2 regions of the Paraburkholderia sp. IMGN_8 genome follow, and region 2 is predicted to be linked to the other one. Evidence: riboswitches for the same ligand, from Rfam matches in the RefSeq annotation. Region 2 holds a riboswitch; the other holds the start of a gene.

Region 1 (4,166 bases), 1.9 Mb from region 2:
CTTGATGGCTCAGTCGCGCAGTTGTTTGATCGGCTGACGCAGCCAGTTGCCGAAACGCGGCGGGTGTTCAACTGGGCACTGAGAGGTAGAAGCGCGTAGGCGACGATTGGGGTTTCGGTTTTTTGCCTGCTGCGTTGGGCGATTGTTGCTCCTGTGGACTTGTCCACAGAAAATGTTCGCAAGCCTGTGGATAACATCCACACAACCGTGCCAAGTGCTTGATGTAATTAAACTCTTGCGCGCTGCACGTAAGCGCAACCACCTCAGCGATTGCGCCCCTCACATCAGAGATAAACAGATTTCGCCGCCGCGCGGCCCCCCGCGTCCAACAACCGGCTCCGCTCCACCATCGCGCCGAACAGCAGCCCAATCGTCGTCCACATGATCACCTGCATCCCAATCGCCGCGACGCGAAACTTCCACAACAGCACAGCAGGGAAACCACCCGGCACTTCGTTGATCGTAGGCATCGACAACTGCACCGCGCCGATAATCACGATAAACACCACGCCAGCCACAATCGACCCATTCCACGCGCCCAACTTCATCACCTCGCGACGCCGTACCTTCAGCGAAAAGACCATCGCGGTCAGCGAAACAGCAATCATCAGGAAGAACAAGCCCGTTCGCGCCCCGATCGTCTCAGGATCGCCCACCGACGGTGGATTCGCCGGGTACTTGATGTTCGGGACGATCACCACTGCAATGAACGCGCCAAGTGCAAGCCATGCAGACAACGCGCGCGCGCTCAACGTACCAGCCCGGCCATACGCATACGCGAACACCAGCGAAAACAGTCCGCCGAACGCCGCGCCATACGTCACCACGCCTGTCAGCAACCCCAAGCCCGCTTGCGTGCCGCGGCTCACCAGTTCGTCGTGTTCGTGCGCGTCGCCGCTCGCTACTGCGGCCTTTTCCTCGAACGAAATCGCCTGCTCGACCTGCGGTTCGCCAACGACTCTGGCGAAGCCGAACGTGAGCAGTCCCGCGGCGATGCCTGCAAGCATGCCGCGTACCAACAATTTACCAACCATGTTCGACTCCGTTAGTGGCAGGGAAAGCCGAGCAAATGACGGCCATCGTGCACGAACTCATGCACATACATGCCAGGAATCAGCGACGTGGCGCCCTGTTCGGCACCCACGAAATAAAGCGCGAGCAACAGCAGCAAGCCGCCGAACACTACCCAAGGCAGCAGCTCACGCAGAGGTATCGGCGTGGGTTGAGTGGCAGGCTGAGCAGCCGGATCGAAAACAGCATCGGTCATGATGGACATCTCCTGGGGGTAACGCGCCCCGATAGTCGATTGAAGAGGAATGATGCGAAGCTCAGGTCTGGCTTTCGGCGTGTGAATCACCGATTACAGTGGCGCGACCGCGCCGGGCTCTCACCGGCTTCCGCGCTTCGCAGTCCCGCTATTCTACGCGCTAAACTTTGCCCCTCGGTAGCGCAAAGCATGCACGCAGCGTCCAGCTTTTGCCCGGCCTCTATGGAAAGGAATTGAATGGACATCAGGCTGTTACTGGTCAGCCACGCGTCGACTGCCGCCATGCGCGCAGGCCGCTTCCCCGCCGACGATCCGCTCGACGAACGCGGCCTCGCCGAAGCCACCGCCGCGCGTGAGCGTCTGTCGATCGCTCGCGACGCAACAGCCTTCGTCAGCCCGGCCCTTTGCGCACGCGAGACGGCATCGGCATTAGGGCTCGCGGCGACGGTTGCATCCGAACTGGCCGATATCGACTACGGACAATGGCATGGCCGGCGCCTCGCGGACCTCGCCGTCGAGGCACCGCAGGACCTCGCCGCATGGACGCGCGATCCGGATGCGGCCGCGCATGGCGGCGAGTCGTTTAGTCAGCTCGTGAAACGGATAGGCCAATGGCTCGACGCGCCAGGCGATGCACCAAACGATGCACACAGCGTCGTCGGTGTCACGCATGCGCCGGTGATCCGGGCCGCGATTGTTCACGCGCTGGGTGCGTCGTCCGCAGTGTTTCCACGCATCGAAATCGCGCCGCTCTCGGTAGTCGAGTTGCGACGCTCGCAGCGCGGTTGGACGTGGTGGCCGGCGCGGTAGAGATGGCGGCCGCGTGGGCAGCCAGATCAAGACTCACTTGCCCGAGACGACCAGCCGCAGTTTGTTCGATCCCACCGGCGTCGCGGTAATCTCGGTCCACCTGGCGAGTGCGCCTGCATACTGAAGGTCACCTCGCTCATTGTTCACATCCTTTGGTGCCGAACATCGCCGCTAGCGCACAGACCGACGTAAGCATGCGCGCGCCGTCGTGAGAGATTAAAAATCATGCAGCTTGCTCCTGATAACCGTGCACTGTCGAGAACGCGGCGCATCGACATGAAGTGCCACCGATGAAGCACCGCTGCGGCGCGCGCAGCGCCGCCGGAAGTATGACTGCCTTGTCACCAGCGCGGAGTGTGCGAGAACACTGATTCCAGATGCTCCACTACCTCCTCCAGGCCAGGGGACCCGATTAAGTATTAGCGGTGTGAAGCTTTCTTTGCTTACTTTCTTTGCGGCGGCGCCCCGAAGGAAGTCCACTTGGTGGGCAAAGAAAGTAAGTGCCTGCCCCGCACAGGGGCGAAGCTAATAGACCACTAAGAAATCAAGGAAAGGCCAACGCCGCAGGCGCACAGCTAAAAAGCGCCCCGCAAGGCAAAAACCCCAAATTCAATAGTTTGCTAACGAATATTTTAGAAATACAATACCGCCCATGCCGACCCTCGACACCTTACGCCGCACAGTCAGCAGCACCTTGATCGTAGCCGCCAGAAAATGGCGGCGCACAAGCCATGGCGTGCTCACGACCTTCAACGTCTCCGAAGCATGCGCCACGCCGCTGCTAACGGCGAGCCGCCTGGGCGAAGCAGTCCGTCAGGTAACACTGGCCGATCTGATCGGCATCGAAGGCCCATCACTAGTCCGATTGCTAGATCAACTATGCGCAGCGGGCCTCATGCGCCGCGACGAAGACCCAGACGACCGGCGCGCGAAAACGGTCACCCTGACCGACGAAGGCCGCGCCGTCACCGCAAAGATAGAAGAAGAACTGGTCACCCTACGCACGCAGGCTTTGAGAAACGTCACGCGCAGCGATCTCGAAGCGACCTTGCGGGTACTGGCCGCCTTCGTGGCCGACGCCCCCACCGATCGCGACGATTCCCCAGACAACACGAGTACCGCAGGTAAGCCAACCAAACCGACCAAAACAAAAAAATTAAACAAAGACAAAGCAAACTCAGCAACGCCACACAACACCAGGAACACGGCGTAACCGCTTATGGTCTACCCCACCATCCGCGACTTGCTGTTCTCGGTCAAAACTTTTGCCGCAGCCATGCTGGCGCTCTACCTTGGTCTCGCGCTCGAACTACCGCGACCGTACTGGGCGATGGCCACGGTCTACATCGTGTCGAATCCGTTTGTCGGCGCGACCCGTTCAAAGGCGCTCTATCGTGCGCTCGGCACCGCGATCGGCGCGGCAGGCGCGATCCTGGTGGTGCCGCCATTCGTCGAATCGCCGTACCTGTTCAGCGTAGTCGTCGCGTTATGGACCGGCACGCTGCTATATCTGGCGATCTCCGACCGCACCGCGCGCAGCTACGTGTTCCTGCTGGCGGGCTATACGCTGCCGATGATCGCCTTGCCTTCGGTGACCAATCCGGGCGGCGTGTTCGACCTCGCGATCACCCGCACCGAGGAGATCACGCTCGGCATCGTGTGCGCGAGCATTGTCGGCGGGGCGGTGTTTCCGAGCCGGCTCGCGCCCACCATCATCGAGCGGACCGACGCATGGTTTCGCGACGCCGCGTTCTATGCGACCGAAACGCTCTCGGGACGCATTGCCGGCTCGGCGATCTCGGCGGCCCGCCAGCGGCTCGCGGCCACCATCAACGGGCTGGAACTGCTGCTGAGCCAGCTCGCCTACGACCACACCCGGCCGGACATTCTGGCGCGCACTCACGAGTTGCGCGGACGCATGCAATTGCTGCTGCCCCTCATGTCGGCGCTGGCCGATCCGCTGATCGCGCTCTACAACAGCGGCCGGCATTCATGGCCCGAGGGCCTTGAAGCATTGCTTGCCGATGTCACCAAGTGGTTCAATGCGCCGGTTCCCGTCGCCAGCAAGGGCAACCACCCCGACCCCGTA
Region 2 (4,166 bases):
GCCGCAATTTGCTCACGGCTGAATAGTTTCAACGGCAATGCGTGACGTGCGCAGAATTCGAGCAAACCTGCTTCGTGGGCTTTGACGTCGATGGTGGCAATCGCGCTGATTTCATCGAGCGTATGGTGGCCGAGCGCCGTGCGTACAGCAGTATCGATCTGCTCGGCCGAGCTGTGCAAGCGGCAACCGATGCCGACGGTCAGCGTTTTCATTGGGCGTCCACCGCATTAGCATGAGCGGCGGCCCGCTCCAACGCCAGCGACGCCACGCCGCCGATCACCACGATCGCCGGCGAGCCAAGCCCGGCGTTAGTGACTGCGTCGGCAAAGCCGCCGAGCTGCGCGAGTGCATGCCTTTGTTCAGGACGCGTAGCGGATTCGATCGCGGCGCAAGGCGTGTCGGCGCTCATGCCGGCCGCGAGCAATGCGCCGACGATATCGTTCAGCCGCCGCATACCCATATAGATCACCAGCGTCATCCGCGTGGCAACGAGCGCCGCCCAGTCCGGCTCACCGCTTCCGGCGCCATGTCCGGTGACGAACACCACACCCTGCGCGTAATCGCGATGTGTGACGGGAATGCCGATTGCCGCGGGCGCCGCGATTCCCGCCGTGATGCCGTTGACGATTTCCACCTCGATGCCCGCAGCATGCAGTGCCTGCTGCTCTTCGCCGCCACGGCCGAACACGAACGGATCTCCGCCTTTCAAACGCGCGACCCTGCGCCCGGCCTGCACATGTTCGAGCATTTGCGCGACGATGCCGGCTTGCGGCGTCGACGGATGCCCGCCGCGTTTGCCGACATAGACGACCAGCGCATCGGCGCGGGCGAACTGCAGCACGTCGGGATTCACCAGATCGTCGACCAGCACCACATCGGCCTGCGCCAATGCGCGAGTCGCCTTGAGCGTCATCAGTTCGACGTCGCCGGGGCCGGCGCCGATCAGCCAGGCGCGGCTCACCGCAGCGTGCATGGCGCGAGCCATGTCGTGACAAGTGGGAACAGGCGGGCCGTGAAGACGGCCCAGGCGGAATTAGCGCTCATGCGGTGCGACAGATTACGCACGACGACAACACCGCTCGCGGCGTTTTCATGGAAATCGCCAACGGGCGTTCGTATACGTCGTGCTTCAGCGCCTTCCCATCCGTCCCTCGCGGATTCAGGCAGCCGGCAGCGTGACGTTCGCCGCCTCCGCGTCTGGCCGGTATCCGGGCTGGCGGCCTCATGCGTTTTGCCTTCCCGTCTGATTCGTCAGACAGTGGCATCGAAAACGCATGCGCGGCGCCAAGGCGCCGCAGGTCGCTTACCGTTGCGGGGACAGCACAGGTTGAGCGCATGGGGCGCTGCCTGTTTCCCGTTTAACTGCACATGCGAACGCATGTGCGGGCACCAAACGCGCGCATACGATAGCACACGGCGGTGCCTTCCAGCACGCTCGACAAGGCGCCGGCGCGGTCCGCGCTTCCTTGACGGCGGGGGGCTGCGGGCCTACACTCGCACGCACTTTGGTGCTCGTGTGCGCGCTCGTGCGCATGCAGTTAAACGGGAAACAGGGCGCCCGCCTGCTATGGATCGGGTCAACCTGTGCTGCCCCCGCAACGGTAAGCGAAAAGCGGCGCCTGGATGCGTTCTCCGGCGCCGCGGAGCCGGCTTCGATGTCTACGCGCAAGGCCGCGTCGGCATATAACCACTGGGCGAGAAATCACTCGCGCGGGAAGGTGAAGCGGCGCTTTTGCCAGCCCGGATACCGGCCAGAATATGACGGATGAACGCCGCGGGGATGCGGTGGCTCGTTCATGACTTCGTTCTCATTTGCTGTTTTCTGTTGCCGCGGCAACGCCGTTTTTCGTCCCCGCTGTCGTTCCCGTGTGTTTTGTTTTCGTGTTTGCTTGCCTTGCACAGGTTTGTCCTCGGCTCAAGCGTGAAGCGCATTCGGACGCGGGCCGCCGGCGTGTGAACGTGCAACCTCTTCGGATGGACCCAACGATGCAAACTCAAATGCGCAAGATCCCCGTCACCATCGTCACGGGTTTTCTCGGCAGCGGCAAGACCACGCTGCTGCGGCACATTCTTCAGCATGCGGGCGGCAAGCGCATCGCGGTGATCGTCAACGAGTTCGGCGAACTCGGCATCGACGGTGAAATCCTCAAGGGTTGCGGCATCGGCTGCGATGAAAACGGCGTCGAAACCGAAGGGCAACTGTATGAACTCGCGAACGGCTGCCTGTGCTGCACGGTGCAGGAAGAGTTTTTCCCGGTGATGGAAAAGCTCGTCGAGCGCCGCGAGCAGATCGATCATGTGCTGATCGAAACCTCCGGTCTCGCACTGCCGAAGCCACTGGTGCAGGCGTTCAACTGGCCGCAGATCAAGAGCAGCTTCACTGTGGATGCAGTGGTGACGGTGGTGGACGGCCCCGCCGCGGCGAGCGGCCAGTTCGCCGACAATCCGGTCGCCGTCGATGCACAGCGCAAGGCCGATCCGAATCTCGATCACGAATCGCCGCTGCACGAATTGTTCGAAGATCAGCTGTCCGCAGCCGATCTGGTGATTCTGAACAAAACGGATTTGCTCGACGACGTACAGCAAGCCGCTGTCGAGACCGTCATCCGTGACGAGATTCCGCCGCAAGTGAAGATCGTGCGCGCGCAGATGGGCCAACTCGATTTGCACACTTTGCTCGGCCTCGAAGCTGCCTCTGAAGAAACGATCCACTTGCGCCACGACCACCACGGTTCAGCTGACGACGCCGACCATCATCACGACGAATTCGATTCCGTGGTGGTGCACGCGAGTGCGCCATCGCGTGATGCGATGATCGCCGCGCTGCAAGGGTTGGTCGAAACGCACACGATTTACCGCGTCAAGGGTTTTGCGGCGCTTCCGGGCGCGGCGATGCGGCTTGTGATTCAAGGCGTGGGCCGCCGTTTCGATAGTTACTTCGATCGCCGCTGGCAAGCCGGCGAAATCGGTGAAATTGACGAAGCGGGCGAGGGTCGGCAAAGCCGCTTCGTGCTGATCGGCGAGGACCTCGATCAGGCCGCGCTGCAACGTGCGTTCGACGCTGCGTTGGGCGCTGTGTCGAGCGCTGAACCGCAACAGGCGTAATCGATCATGCATCTGCTGCGCACTACGCCGGGCGGTTTTGTCGACGATACGCAAGGCGTGATCCGTATCGATCAGCAGCCCGCCGATATCGTGGTGCTCAGCTCCGCCGATACGACGCTGTCGCTGCTCGCCAGCGTGTTTCCTCGCTTAGGCGAGGGCTTCCCGAGCGTGCGGCTCGCGAATGTCACTTATTTGCGGCAACCGGCGTCGGTCGATTTCTATGTCGAAGACGTGTTGCAGCATGCGCGTGTCGTCGTAGTCGATCACCTGGGCGGCGAAGCGTATTGGCCTTACGGGATCGAGCAGGTGGTCGCGCTCGCCGAGCGCAAGAAGCAGACGCTCGCGATGTTCTCGGGCGATTTGCAGGAAGATCCGAATCTGCTTGCGCGCAGCACAGCCGATGCCGAGCTATGCCACCAGCTATGGCGCTATCTGCGCGAAGGCGGCGCGCAGAATGCCGAGGCGTTCCTGCGCTGCATTGCGTATCGCTCATTCGGTTGGGGGCACGAACCCGCACCGCCGCGCGCGTTGCCGGCCGCGACGCTCTACCATCCCGACCGCGATGCGCCGACAATGGCGGACTGGCAGGCGCGCTGGCGCCAGGATGCGCCGGTTGCGGCGATTCTGTTCTATAAGGCGCACCTGCAGGCGGCCAATACTGCGGTGTTCGACGCGCTGATCGATGCGCTCGAAGCACAGGGAGTGAATCCGTTGCCGATTGCGATTACCTCGCTGAAAGATGCGATGAGCCGCGAAGTCGTGCAGCAGTTGTGCGCGCAACATGATGTCGCGCTGGTTCTGAACACGACCGCGTTCGCCGCGTCAGCGATCGACGATCCCGAACCGCTCGCCTTGGCCGGCGACGCGCCAGTGATGCAAGTGATCCTGAGCGGCGGCAATCGCGAAGACTGGCTCAAGGACAATCAAGGCCTCAACTCGCGCGATATCGCTATGCATATCGCGCTGCCGGAAGTAGACGGCCGCATCATCACGCGGGCGATCAGTTTCAAGGGACTCGCGTATCGTTGCCCGCATACGGAAGTCGATGTGGTCCGCTATCA

The links. A riboswitch is a leader RNA that binds a small molecule or an ion and turns the genes downstream of it on or off. The one in region 2 is predicted to bind cobalamin.
Region 1: linked by a shared signal. The riboswitch ahead of WN982_RS22750 (CbtB-domain containing protein) and the one ahead of cobW (cobalamin biosynthesis protein CobW) in region 2 are both predicted to bind cobalamin.

The regions. Positions count from the first base shown of each region.
Region 1 covers NZ_CP150901.1:331,279-335,444, reverse strand. The annotation lists gene WN982_RS22760 (FUSC family protein) at 1-99, shown strand, start outside; gene WN982_RS22755 (CbtA family protein) at 285-1,034, opposite strand; gene WN982_RS22750 (CbtB-domain containing protein) at 1,046-1,267, opposite strand; cobalamin riboswitch at 1,310-1,450, opposite strand; gene WN982_RS22745 (histidine phosphatase family protein) at 1,505-2,077, shown strand; gene WN982_RS22740 (MarR family transcriptional regulator) at 2,730-3,290, shown strand; gene WN982_RS22735 (FUSC family protein) at 3,297-4,166, shown strand, end outside.
Region 2 covers NZ_CP150901.1:2,184,142-2,188,307, reverse strand. The annotation lists gene WN982_RS30905 (cobalamin biosynthesis protein) at 1-212, opposite strand, end outside; gene cobA (uroporphyrinogen-III C-methyltransferase) at 209-973, opposite strand; cobalamin riboswitch at 1,182-1,409, opposite strand; cobalamin riboswitch at 1,490-1,771, shown strand; gene cobW (cobalamin biosynthesis protein CobW) at 1,987-3,105, shown strand; gene cobN (cobaltochelatase subunit CobN) at 3,112-4,166, shown strand, end outside.